Regions from separate parts of the Kribbella endophytica genome, predicted to be linked through region 1. Evidence: riboswitches for the same ligand, from Rfam matches in the RefSeq annotation. Region 1 holds a riboswitch; each other region holds the start of a gene.
The links. A riboswitch is a leader RNA that binds a small molecule or an ion and turns the genes downstream of it on or off. The one in region 1 is predicted to bind glycine.

Region 1 (4,211 bases):
CGTCGTACACCACTTCACGAACTCGTCGAACGAGTCCTGACCCGCCCAGGCCTGCTCGTCGAGGAACTCGCCGGTCGTCGCGCGGCCGTGGTCGAAGACGCTCTCGAGCACCAGCGCGCGTACTCGCTGCGGGTAGCGCTGGGCGTATTGCTGGCCGACCAACGTGCCGTACGAGCTGCCGTGGAAGGAGATCCGTTGCTCACCCAGGGCAGCGCGGATCGCGTCGACGTCGCGCACGGTCTGCAGGGTGTCGAGGTGGTCGTAGACCGGGCCTGTGTTCTTGCGGCAGTCCGTGGCCAGGTCGTGGTTGTACTTGATGGTCGCGTCGAAATCGCTCTGGCTCTTGAGGATCGGCGAGGGTTGGCGCGCGAGGAGTGCGGCCGAGCACTTCACCGCGTTGCTGCGGGCAACACCGCGCGGGTCGAAGCTGACGACGTCGAAGCGGTCCTCGAGCTGCTGACTGAACCTGCTCATACCGGTGCGGATCCGTTCGACGCCGGAGTCGCCTGGCCCGCCGGGGCCGAACACCAGTACGCCGACGCGCTCGCCTTGAGCCTTCCGCCGGGCGACGGCGAGCTCGAAGGTGCCGTCGCCTGGCTTGTTCCAGTCGATCGGCACGGTCAGCGTCGCGCACTCGGAGCCGGGGAGGAGGGCGATGTCCTCGGGGGTGTCGCCGGGCTCGGGTTGGCAAGCTGCCCAGTCGACGGACGGCGCCGCGGCAGCCGGCACAGTCAACGTTGCCAGTACGGCGGCCGCGGCCGCACACCAAACAATGGGTCTCTTCATTGGGACGATCTTTCGCCGCGCCGACCCTGAGCGGCATCCGGTGGCGACCCGGAGGGAACCCGGGAGCGGGTTGGGTGGGGTTGTTAGGGTCACTGGTCTGATGACCGAGACTGTTGCAGCCGTGGACGCGCCGGCTGGTTCGAAGCATGCGACCTGGTTCCGGGTGGTGGCGATCGCCGAGGCGATCTCCTGGACCGGGCTGCTGATCGGGATGCTGTTCAAGTACGTGCTGTCGGACAACGAGATCGGCGTCCAGATCTTCGGGCCGATCCACGGCGGGATCTTCGTCGCCTACGTGCTGACCGTCGCGGTCGTCCGTAAGCCGCTGCGCTGGACCTGGACGACCACGCTGCTCGCGCTGGCCGCCAGCATCCCGCCGCTGTTCACCTGGTTCTTCGAGCTGTGGGCAGCCCGCACCAACCGCCTCGGCTGACTCACCGGCCGCAGCCGCGGCAGGGCCGGCGCGTCCGGAGGTAGTAGCCGTACGTCGCGGCGAGCAGTCCCGCGCCCCAGAGCACGTAGGCCGGGACGGCGACCCAGAAGAACGCCTCGGGCAGGTCGATGTCCCCGAAGATCGGCTCGTGCTGCAGCACTGCCGCGAACATCTGGAGCAGTCCGACGCCGAAGTACGCCGTGATGCCGGCGCCGAGTCCGCCGCCGGGGAGCAGCAGCATCCAGCGCGGGAAGATCCGGCTGGCGCGGGTGACCAGTAGGAGCGGGAGCAGGAGGCCGGCGAGCAGGAAACCGGTCTCGAAGAGGATCACCGCCGAGCCCGCGTCGTACGGCGTGCTGCCGAACCCGACGACCGCCTGAGCCGCCAGGCGGATGAGGCAGCCTGCTGCGGCGACGGCTGCTCCGGCGATGGCCCAGCGGGGTGTGGACGTCACCGGTCGGCGGCTGCCGCTGCAGCGCAGGCAGGACGGGTCGAGCTGTCGTTGCCTGGCCAGAGCGGTCGCCGCGAGCAGTGCCGCGCCAGTGAGGCCGCCGAGGCGGCTGAGTAGACCGAGTGGGTCGAAGGGGATGCCGAGGCCGGGCAGTACGGCGGCGACGACGTCGAGCAGCGCGAAGCCGCACACGGCGACCCAGCCGGCGGCTGCTGCCCAGGTGAGCCCGATGGTCACCCGCGACACCGGCAGCACGAGCAGAGCCGCGCTCAGCACGCAGAACGCGAGCGAGAGCCAGTAGGAGATCAGCAGGTCGCTCCCGGGCAGCTCCCAGTCCGGTGCGTGCCCAGTGGCGAACCACAACCGCACCAGCCCGTACGCCGCCGCGTGCCCGGCTGAGACGAGAGGTGCCCAGCGCATCCACCGCGGCGTCGTCGTCTCGCCCGGTGCGTGGTCGTGCGGATGCGTGCTCGTCGTCATGTGTTCAGCTTGTGGTGGTGGTGCTTCCGAGGGATCCCCCGTGCGGGGGAACGCTCTCCCTCTGTGGAGTGCACGGCCGGATTGACGGGGAGCGCGGGTCCGCCGTACCGTCGCGACCGTCAGCACCACACGCCGCATGAACCCGTGCGGGAGAGACCCGGGCACCGACCCGGGCGCCGTAGGAGCAACTCTCCCCAAGAATCTCTCAGGCACCCTCACCGCACGGGCGAGGCACCTCTGGAAGACAGCACGTCTGACAGAGCGGGGAGGCACACCGATCGGTCAACGACGACCGGAAGGAACCTCCAGATGGCGATCAGCGTTTTCGACCTGTTCAGTATCGGGATCGGCCCGTCGAGCTCCCACACCGTGGGACCGATGCGCGCGGCCCGGACCTTCGCCGTCGGCCTCGCCGCCGACGGCCTGCTCACCCGGACGACGGCCGTCGAGTCGCAGCTGTTCGGCTCGCTCGGCGCGACCGGGCACGGGCACGGCAGCAACAAGGCCGTCATGCTCGGACTCGAGGGCGAGGACCCCGAGACCGTCGACACCCGCTCGGTCGAGGGGCGCGTCGAGGCGATCCGCGCGGCCAAGACGCTGCGGCTGGCCGGCGGGCACGAGATCGCGTTCGACGAGAACTCCCAGCTGGTGATGCACCGCCGCAAGGCGCTGCCGTACCACCCGAACGGGATGACCTTCGTCGCCCGCGACGCCGAGGGCGTCGTACTGCGTGAACGGACGTACTACTCGGTCGGTGGCGGGTTCGTCGTCGACGAGGACGCGGCGGCCGGTGACCGGATCGTCCCGGACCGGACGCCGCTGAAGTACCCGTTCCTGTCGGGCGCCGAGCTGCTCGACCGGTGCCGCGAGTCCGGGCTGCCGATCAGCGAGGTGATGCTCGCCAACGAGCTGGCCTGGCGGACCGAGTCCGAGATCCGCGAGGGCCTGCTGCACATCTGGCAGGTCATGCAGGACTGCGTCGACGAGGGCTGCGAGACCGAGGGCGTCCTGCCCGGCGGCCTCAAGGTCCCGCGCCGCGCGCACGGCCTGCACCAGAAGCTGAGCAGCGACAAGTGGTCGGTCGACCCGCTCAAGGTGATGGACTGGGTGAACCTGTTCGCGCTCGCCGTGAACGAGCAGAACGCCTCCGGCGGCCGGATCGTCACCGCGCCGACGAACGGTGCCGCGGGCATCATTCCCGCCGTACTGCACTACTACCGCCGCTTCGTCCCGGGGGCGACCGAGGACGGCACGGTCCGGTTCCTGCTGGCGGCCGCCGCGATCGGCGTGCTCTACAAGGAGAACGCGTCGATCTCCGGCGCCGAGGTCGGCTGTCAGGGCGAGGTCGGGTCGGCCTGCTCGATGGCTGCCGCCGGGCTGTGCGAGGTGCTCGGCGGGACGCCGGAGCAGGTCGAGAACGCGGCCGAGATCGCGATGGAGCACAACCTCGGCCTGACCTGCGACCCGGTCGGCGGGCTGGTCCAGATCCCGTGCATCGAGCGGAACGCGATGGCCTCGGTGAAGGCGATCAACGCGGCCCGGATGGCGATGCACGGGGACGGGGTGCACGTGGTCACGCTGGACAAGGTGATCAAGACGATGCGCGAGACCGGCGCCGACATGAAGGTCAAGTACAAGGAGACGTCACGAGGCGGCCTGGCCGTCAACGTGATCGAGTGCTGACGGGTCCTCCACGTGGGCGTTGTGGCCGAGGCCCGGCAGCGTGACGACGCGGTCGTGCAGGGCGGCGAGCTCGGTGTCGGTGTTCATCGGGTCGAGTTCGCCACGCGCCAGTACGACGTGCGCCTGGGCGTCGCGGACGAGACGGGCCATGTTGGGCGCGCCGACGCCGAACGCCTTGTTGTCGAGCGCGAGACGCCAGCGGCCGTCGACCCGCAGCAGGCCGTGGCCGACGGCCTTGCTCGCGGGATCGACCAGACCCTGGAGTCCTGAGACCTTCAGGTAGCGCTCGGCGGCGGCCTCGCGGGTGTCGAACCAGGCGACCGGTTTGGCGGCGAGGGCGGCGGTCCGGGCCAGGTCCTCGTCGGACCAGGTCACCTT
Region 2 (4,211 bases), on a different contig from region 1:
ACGTCGTCGACGGTGACGCCGGTCTCCTTGGTCATCGGCCGCAGGTCGAGGATGCACTCGTGCGCAACCAGGCCGTTCTCGCCGGTGTAGAGCACCGGGAACGCGTTCTCGAGCCGCTTGGCGACGTAGTTCGCGGTCAGGACGGCGGCCTTGGTCGCCGAGGTCAGACCCTCCGCGCCCATCATCCGGATGTAGGCCCAGGAGATCGCCAGCACGCCGGCCGAGCCGAACGGCGCCGCCGAGATCGGGCCGACGCCGGAGTCCGGACCGGCCTGGCCCAGAAGCGGGTGGTTCGGCAGGTACGGCGCCAGGTGCGCGGCGACCGCGACCGGACCGACACCCGGGCCACCGCCGCCGTGCGGGATGCAGAAGGTCTTGTGCAGGTTCAGGTGCGAGACGTCGCCGCCGAACTCGCCCGGCTTGGCCAGGCCGAGCAGGGCGTTCAGGTTCGCGCCGTCGACGTACACCTGGCCGCCGTGGTCGTGCACGATCTGGCAGACCTCGGTCACGCTCTCCTCGTACACGCCGTGCGTGGACGGGTAGGTGATCATGATCGCGGCCAGCTTGTCCGCGTGCTCGGTCGCCTTGGCCCGCAGGTCGTCCAGGTCGATGGTGCCGTCATCGTTGCCCTTGACAACAACAACCTTCATCCCGGCCATCACCGCGGAGGCGGCGTTGGTGCCGTGCGCCGACGACGGGATGAGGCAGACGTTGCGCTCCTCGTTTCCCTCGGCCCGGTGGTAGCCGCGGATCGCCAGCAGGCCCGCGAGCTCGCCCTGCGACCCGGCGTTCGGCTGGATCGAGACCTTGGCGTAGCCGGTCACCTCGGCCAGCCAGCGCTCCAGCTGGCCGATCAGCTTCACGTACCCGGCCGCGTCCTCGATCGGCGCGAACGGGTGCACGTCGGCGAACTCGGGCCAGGTGACCGCTTCCATCTCGGTGGTCGCGTTCAGCTTCATCGTGCACGAGCCGAGCGGGATCATGCCGCGGTCGAGCGCGTAGTCGTAGTCGGACAGCTTGCGCAGGTAGCGCAGCATCGCGGTCTCGGACCGGTGCGTGTTGAAGACCGGGTGGGTCAGGAAGTCCGACGTCCGGACGACGGCCTCGGACAGGTTGCCACCGGCCAGCGATGCGTCGTACCGGACGCCGAACGAGCTGCAGACCAGGCCGAGCGCGGCAGCGTCGGTCTTCTCGTCGCAGGAGATGCCGACGTGGTCCGCGTCGACGAGACGCAGCCAGATCCCGTTCTGCCGGGCGGTGTCGACGACGTCGGCGGCGCGGCCGGGGACACGCGCCAGGACGGTGTCGAAGAACTGCTCGTGCACGACCTCGACGCCACCGGCGCGCAGCGACGCGGCCAGGCTGTCGGCGTTGGTGTGGACGCGCTCGGCGATCGCCTTCAGCCCGTCGGGGCCGTGGTAGACGGCGTACATCGACGCGACGACGGCGAGCAGGACCTGCGCCGTACAGATATTGGAGGTCGCCTTCTCACGACGGATGTGCTGCTCACGGGTCTGCAGGGCCAGCCGGTACGCCGGGGCGCCGTCGGCGTCGACCGAGACGCCGACGAGGCGACCGGGCAACGACCGCTCGAGGCCGGCCCGGACCGACATGAAGCCGGCGTGCGGTCCGCCGTAGAACAGCGGTACGCCGAAGCGCTGCGACGAGCCGATGACGATGTCGGCGCCGGCCTCACCCGGTGCCTCGAGCAACGTCAGCGCGAGCAGGTCGGAGGCGACGGCCACCAGCGTCTCGCGCTCGTGCGCGGCGGTGACCAGCGGCTTGAGGTCGCGGACGACGCCGCCGGAGCCCGGGTACTGGACCAGGAAGCCGAAGAAGTCGCCGTCCGGCAGGCCGTCGGTGGTGTCCGCGACGACGACCTCGATGCCGAGCGCCTCGGCGCGGGTCTCGACGACCGCGATCGTCTGCGCGAAGCAGTCGGCGTCGACGAGGAAGCGGTTGCTCTTGGACTTGCGGTTGGATCGGAGCGCCAGGGTCATCGCCTCGGCGGCGGCGGTGCCCTCGTCGAGCAGCGACGCGTTCGCGGTCGGCAGGCCGGTCAGGTCCGACACGGCGGTCTGGAAGTTCAGCAGCGCCTCGAGCCGGCCCTGGGAGATCTCCGGCTGGTACGGCGTGTAGGCCGTGTACCAGGCCGGGTTCTCGACCAGGCGGCGGACGATCACCGACGGGGTGAACGTGCCGTAGTAGCCCTGGCCGATCATCGAGGTGGCCACGGTGTTGCGGGCGGCCAGCTGACGGAGCTCGGTCAGCGCGTCGACCTCGGAGGCCGGCTCGGGCAGCCGCAGCGGCTCGGTCGAGCGGATCGAGGCCGGTACGGCGGCGTCGACGAGCGCGTCGACGTCGGCGTACCCGAGGGTCTGCACCATCCGGGCGACCTCGTCGGCGCGCGGACCGATGTGACGGTCGGCGAAGGTCGCCGAAATCTGTGGGGAGATGTCGTGCTCAGTCATGAGTGGAGGCTCCGTTGCTGACAGGTCTGCCGGTGGCCTCCCCCTCTGTCACGCGGCGAGCGCGCTTCAGAGTCGCCTGCGGCACCCGGTCCATGGGCCTGAGAGGTTCCGGGGAGGAATTGCCCCTTCGGCGCCCAGGCGAACCTGGGACTCTCCCGAGTGCTGTGTACGGCAACCCCGAGGTTACCAGTTGCCCTCGTCGAGTTCCGGCAGCAGCCGCCGCGCGGTCACCCGCGCGGGTCCGACCAGTTCCGGATCGGCGAAGGCCATCGGCCAGCGCATGCGCGTCCCGGCGTCGGCCCAGCCGCCGACCGCGGCGAGGAACTTGTCGAGCGCGGGGTTCGACAGGCCTCGGGCCTGCAGCGGCGCGATGTGCTGGGCGAAGAACTCCGCGATCCGCCGTTCGACGTCGAGTGCCGCCTGGTGGTCGGTCTCGACCAGCTCGTACCACCTGACGGAACCGGTCGGCGAGAGCGCGGCGACGTTCGAGTAGCTGCCGTCCGCGCCGAGCGGCGTCATGCTCGCGAGGAAGTGACCGGGGACGAAGAGCGACAGGCCGGAGTCGCGCGCTCGGGAGAACCACTCCGCGTCTCCCCCGGCACTCTTCAGCCCGATCAACGTCGGTACGGCGCGCGCCAGGTCGGCGAGTTGCCGGGGCCCGACCTGCGTCTTCGCGTGCGGCGGGTTGTAGAGCACGAGCGGTACGCCGCCCGCCGTCTCGGCGACGCGGTCGAGGAATGTCAGCGCCTCGCCGGCGTTCAGCGGCAGCCAGTCGGGCAGGATCACCTGGATCGCGGAAGGACGAAGCGCGGCGGCCCGTCGTACGCGATCGAGCTGGAGCTGAGCCGAGGGGTGGCTCGCTCCGATCTGGAACGGGAGGTCGGTGCCCGCGGCGAGGAGGGCGTTGATCCGGTCGTACTCGTCCTCGGTCAGGGTCTGGAACTCCCCCGCCGTACCGTGCACGTACAGACCGTCCAGCCCCGCCTTGGTCAGGTGGTCGAGCTGGGTCTCGAGGCGGGCGAAGTCGATCGTGTCGTCGGCGTCGAGGGGTAACAACAAAGTCGCCCACACACCACGCAAGGTCTCCGCGGTGAGTGGGCGCACTGTTTGCTGTGGGTGGTTCAGCCGGTCATCCGGGCGCGGCGGCGAGCGGCGAGCTCGTCGTTCGCGTGCGAGCCGGACTCGTCGTCGCTGCCGTCGGCGCGCTCGGTCGGCAGCTCGGACAGCGAACCCTCGACCTCGCGCCAGACACCACCGAGGGCGATGCCGAACACTCCCTGGCCGCCGGCCAGCAGATCGATCACCTCGTCGGGCGAGGTGCACATGTAGACCGAGGCGCCGTCACTCATCAGCGTGATCTGGGTCAGGTCGTCGATGCCGCGCTTGCTCAGGTGGGCGATCGCGGTCCGGATCTGCTGCAGCGAGATGCCGGCGTCGAGCAGCCGCTTGATCACCTTGAGCAGAAGAACGTCGCGGAAGCCGTAGAGCCGCTGCGTGCCCGAGCCGGTGGCCGGGCGGACCGACGGCGACACCAGGCCGGTGCGGGCCCAGTAGTCGAGCTGACGGTAAGTGATGCCCGCGGCCGCGCAGGCCGTCGGGCCGCGGAAGCCGACATCCTCCGGCATCGGGCGCAGGTCGTCGTCGAAGAGCAGGCCCTGCACCCCCGCTGCGGCAGCCGCGTCGGCGTGTGCCTCCGACGCCGACTGCGCCGTCAGATCAGTGTCGCCGGTGCGTGTCACG
Region 3 (4,211 bases), 3.0 Mb from region 1:
CGAGGCAGTCGCAGCGCACTTCGGCCGCTGGGCCGAGGTCCAGGTCGTCACGCCGACAAGCTCCCGAGTCCTGATGGAGACGGACTCGCTCGACGGCCCGCTGTTCTCACTCGGTGCCCTCGGCACCGAATTCCGCGTGGTCGGTCCGCCGGAACTCGCCGTGGCGGCGAAGGATTGGGCCACGAGGTTTGCGCGGGCGGTCAACGCAGCAGACTAGGCAAGGAACCCCACGCTGAGGAGTCCAGATGACGTTGGACCACCACTTCGTCCACCGGGTGGAACACTCGACGATCCAGTCCCGTTATCCGCGGACCATCGGGCGGAACGCCCGGCTCGGGAGCCATGGGAACGGCGGCGTCGACGACGTCGTGATCCTGCACACCGACACGGGCAAGACCGGCTGGGGCCTTGCGGCCGGGCCGATCCCCGAGGATGTGGTCGGGCGGTCGGTGGGCGAGTTGATCGATCCGGCAACGGGAGTCAGGGAGCCCGGCCTGCGCGGGCTCGACTTCGCGTTGCACGACCTGGCGGGACAGATCCTGGATCTGCCGGTGCACGCAATGCTCGGCAGCCAGGGCGCCCGGACGATCCCGATTTACGACGGGGCGATCTACTTCGCGGACCTCGATGATGAGCCCAGCGGAGTGGACGCCGTACTGGCGCACTGCGCGGCCGACGACGCGGCGGGCTATCGCGCGTTCAAGCTGAAGATCGGGCGCGGAAACCGCTGGATGGAACGCGCCGAGGGCGACGCGCGCGACATCGAGGTGACGCGGGCCGTGCGCGCGGCGTACCCGGAGCACGGGATCCTGGTGGACGCCAACGACGGGTACGACTGCGACGGGTTCATCACCTATCTGGAGGCGGTCGCGGACTGTGACCTGTACTGGGTCGAGGAACCGTTCCTCGACGACGCGGCCGATCTGGCGAGGCTCAAGAAGCACCTGCAGGGGACGCAGACCCTGATCGCCGAGGGAGAGTCCGACCCGGACCTCGAGCCCCTCCTGGAGATCGCGGCCAACGGCGACATCGACGTACTGCTGATGGACGTGGTGTCGTTCGGCCTGACCAGCTGGCGCGAGGTGATGCCGCGGATCACCTGCCAGGCGTCGCCGCACGCCTGGGGACTACCGCTCAAGACCCTGTACGCCGCACAGCTGGCCGCGGGCCTCGGCAACGTCCCGACGGTCGAGGGCGTGCCCGGTACGACGGACGGTGTCGACACCAGTGCGTACCGCTGGGAGGACGGCAATCTGACCGTCCCGGACCGCCCCGGATTCGGCCTGACACTGACCTGAGGCCCGTGCGCTGTCAGCACCACCGGCCTTGCGCGCCCGGCCGCGCCCCGCTTAAGGTGCGACCGACAACTGAACACGCTGTTGATCCGCGGCGGGAGAATTCTGCCGCCGTGCAGGTGCCGTAGGAGCAAATCCTCCCCGGGAATCTCTCAGGCCCCCGTACCGCCGCGGTCAGGCAACTCTGGAAAGCAGCCGGACGTCCGGCTCACCGACGGTGCAAGCGAGGCCCGTACGACGGCCGCGCGGAAACTCTCAGGTCCGATACAGAGCGGGGAGGAACCCCGATCTCGTGGCGCGTGCCACCCGGATTCTGGAGTTCCTCATGGCGGGTTCACCCTTCACCGACCGGCACCTCGGCGTGCGCCGGGCGGCCGACGTCGAGCGGATGCTCAAGGACGTCGGGTACGACAGCGTCGACAACCTGGTCGAGATGGCCGTCCCGGCGTCGATCCGGCAGGACAAGCCGCTCGCGCTCGGCGAGGCGCTGAGCGAGGCCGAGGTCCTGGCCGAGCTGCGGCGGATCGCCGCGCTGAACAAGCCGGCCGTCCAGCTGATCGGCCAGGGCTACTACGACACGATCACCCCGCCGGTGATCCGCCGCAACATCCTCGAGGCACCGGCCTGGTACACCGCCTACACGCCGTACCAGCCGGAGATCTCGCAGGGCCGGCTCGAGGCGCTGCTCAACTTCCAGACCATGGTCCAGGACCTGGTCGCGCTGCCGGTCGCGAACGCGTCGCTGCTGGACGAGGCGACCGCGGTCGTCGAGGCCGTCCTGCTGATGCGCCGCTCCAACAAGAACGACGGCAAGACGGTCCTCGACGCTGATTGCCTGCCGCAAACAATCGAGCTGGTCCGGAGCCGGGCCGAGGCGCTCGGTCTCGAGGTCGAGGTCGCCGACCTGTCCCGGGGCCTGCCCGAGGGCGACCTCAACGGTGTCGTCCTCCAGCAGCCCGGTGTCTCCGGCCGCGTCCGGGACCACTCCGCCGTGATCGCGGCCGCGCACGAGCGCAAGGCGATGGTCACCGTCGCCGCCGACCTGCTCGCGCTGACCCTGATCGTCCCGCCCGGCGAGCAGGGCGCGGACATCGCCGTCGGCTCGACGCAGCGCTTCGGCGTCCCGCTCTTCTACGGCGGCCCGCACGCGGCGTACATCGCCGTCCGCAAGAACCTCGAACGATCGTTGCCCGGTCGCCTCGTCGGCGTCTCGAAGGACGACGCAGGCCGTACGGCGTACCGGCTGGCGCTGCAGACCCGCGAGCAGCACATCCGCCGCGAGAAGGCGACGTCGAACATCTGCACCGCGCAGGCCCTGCTCGCCGTCGTGGCCTCGATGTACGCCGTCTACCACGGGCCGGACGGCCTGAAGGCGATCGCGGAGACCGTCCACGGCCATGCCAAGACCCTGGCCGCAGCGCTGTCCAAAGCCGGGTTCGACGTCCTGCACACGAGTTTCTTCGACACGATCACCGTCAGCACCCAAGGCCGTGCCCAGCAGTTCATCGCGAAAGCCGAGGCCGAGGGCATCAACCTGCGACACATCGACGACGACCTGATCGGGATCTCGGTCGACGAGACGACAACGGCCCAGATCGTGCGGGACGTGCTGGGAGTCTTCGGTGCCTCGGGCAACGATGACTTGGAAGGTTTCGAGCTAACGACGCAGCGGACCTCGGAATACCTCCAGCACCCCGTGTTCAACACGCACCGCTCCGAGACCCAGCTCCTGCGCTACGTCCGCAAGCTCTCCGACCGCGATCTCGCGCTGGACCGCACGATGATCCCGCTCGGCTCCTGCACGATGAAGCTCAACGCGACCGCCGAGATGGAGGCGATCTCCTGGCCGGAGTTCGCCTCGATCCACCCGTTCGCACCGGACTCCCAGACGGCGGGCTGGCGTGAGCTGATCGCCGAGCTCGAGGCGAACCTCGCCGAGATCACCGGGTACGACGAAGTCTCGGTCCAGCCGAACGCCGGATCGCAGGGCGAGCTGGCCGGCCTGCTCGCGATCCGCGGCTACCACCTGTCCCGCGGCGACGACCAGCGCACGGTCTGCCTGATCCCGGCGTCCGCGCACGGCACCAACGCGGCGTCCGCCGTACTGGCCGGCATGTCGGTCGCGGTCGTGGCGACGGCCGCCGACGGCAGCATCGACCGCGCCGATCTCGACGCGAAGATCGCCCAGCACCAGGGCTCGATCGCCGCGATCATGATCACCTACCCCTCCACCCACGGCGTGTACGACGCGGACGTGCGCGAGGTGTGCGACGCGGTCCACGCGGCCGGCGGTCAGGTGTACGTCGACGGCGCGAACCTCAACGCGCTGGTCGGTCTGGCCCAGCCCGGCCAGTTCGGCGGCGACGTCTCACACCTGAACCTGCACAAGACGTTCTGCATCCCGCACGGTGGTGGCGGGCCCGGCGTCGGGCCGGTCGCGGTCAAGCAGCACCTTGCGCCGTTCCTGCCCAACGTCTCGGCCGCGCCGTACGGATCGGCCGGCGTACTGCCGATCTCCTGGGCGTACGTGAAACTCATGGGCGCCGAGGGACTCCTGGAAGCGACGCGCTCGGCGCTGCTCGCGGCGAACTACGTCGCCAGCCGGCTCAACGAGTTCTACCCGGTCCTCTACACCGGACCCGGCGGGCTCGTCGCGCACGAGTGCATCCTCGACCTGCGCGCGCTGACCGCGAAGACCGGCGTCACCGCCGAGGACGTGGCCAAGCGCCTGATCGACTACGGCTTCCACGCGCCGACGCTGTCCTTCCCGGTGGCCGGCACGCTGATGGTCGAACCGACCGAGTCCGAGGACCTCGCCGAGCTCGACCGCTTCGTCGACGCGATGATCGCGATCCGCGCCGAGATCGACCAGGTCGCGGCGGGTGACTTCAGCGTCGCCGACAGCCCGCTGCGCAA

Region 2: another riboswitch for glycine. It lies ahead of gcvP (aminomethyl-transferring glycine dehydrogenase); the one in region 1 lies ahead of ACYVIO_RS02990 (L-serine ammonia-lyase).
Region 3: another riboswitch for glycine. It lies ahead of gcvP (aminomethyl-transferring glycine dehydrogenase); the one in region 1 lies ahead of ACYVIO_RS02990 (L-serine ammonia-lyase).

The regions. Positions count from the first base shown of each region.
Region 1 covers NZ_BAAGUR010000001.1:618,156-622,366, reverse strand. Annotated here, with positions in the region: gene ACYVIO_RS03005 (alpha/beta hydrolase) at 1-786, opposite strand, end outside; gene ACYVIO_RS03000 (DUF3817 domain-containing protein) at 887-1,219, shown strand; gene ACYVIO_RS02995 (hypothetical protein) at 1,221-2,150, opposite strand; glycine riboswitch at 2,288-2,381, shown strand; gene ACYVIO_RS02990 (L-serine ammonia-lyase) at 2,460-3,833, shown strand; gene ACYVIO_RS02985 (alpha/beta fold hydrolase) at 3,795-4,211, opposite strand, start outside.
Region 2 covers NZ_BAAGUR010000002.1:1,236,963-1,241,173, reverse strand. Annotated here, with positions in the region: gene gcvP (aminomethyl-transferring glycine dehydrogenase) at 1-2,471, opposite strand, end outside; glycine riboswitch at 2,548-2,639, opposite strand; gene ACYVIO_RS24245 (dihydrodipicolinate synthase family protein) at 2,655-3,542, opposite strand; gene ACYVIO_RS24240 (MerR family transcriptional regulator) at 3,593-4,210, opposite strand.
Region 3 covers NZ_BAAGUR010000001.1:3,584,903-3,589,113, forward strand. Annotated here, with positions in the region: gene ACYVIO_RS17215 (helix-turn-helix transcriptional regulator) at 1-217, shown strand, start outside; gene ACYVIO_RS17220 (mandelate racemase/muconate lactonizing enzyme family protein) at 246-1,298, shown strand; glycine riboswitch at 1,381-1,473, shown strand; glycine riboswitch at 1,474-1,575, shown strand; gene gcvP (aminomethyl-transferring glycine dehydrogenase) at 1,621-4,211, shown strand, end outside.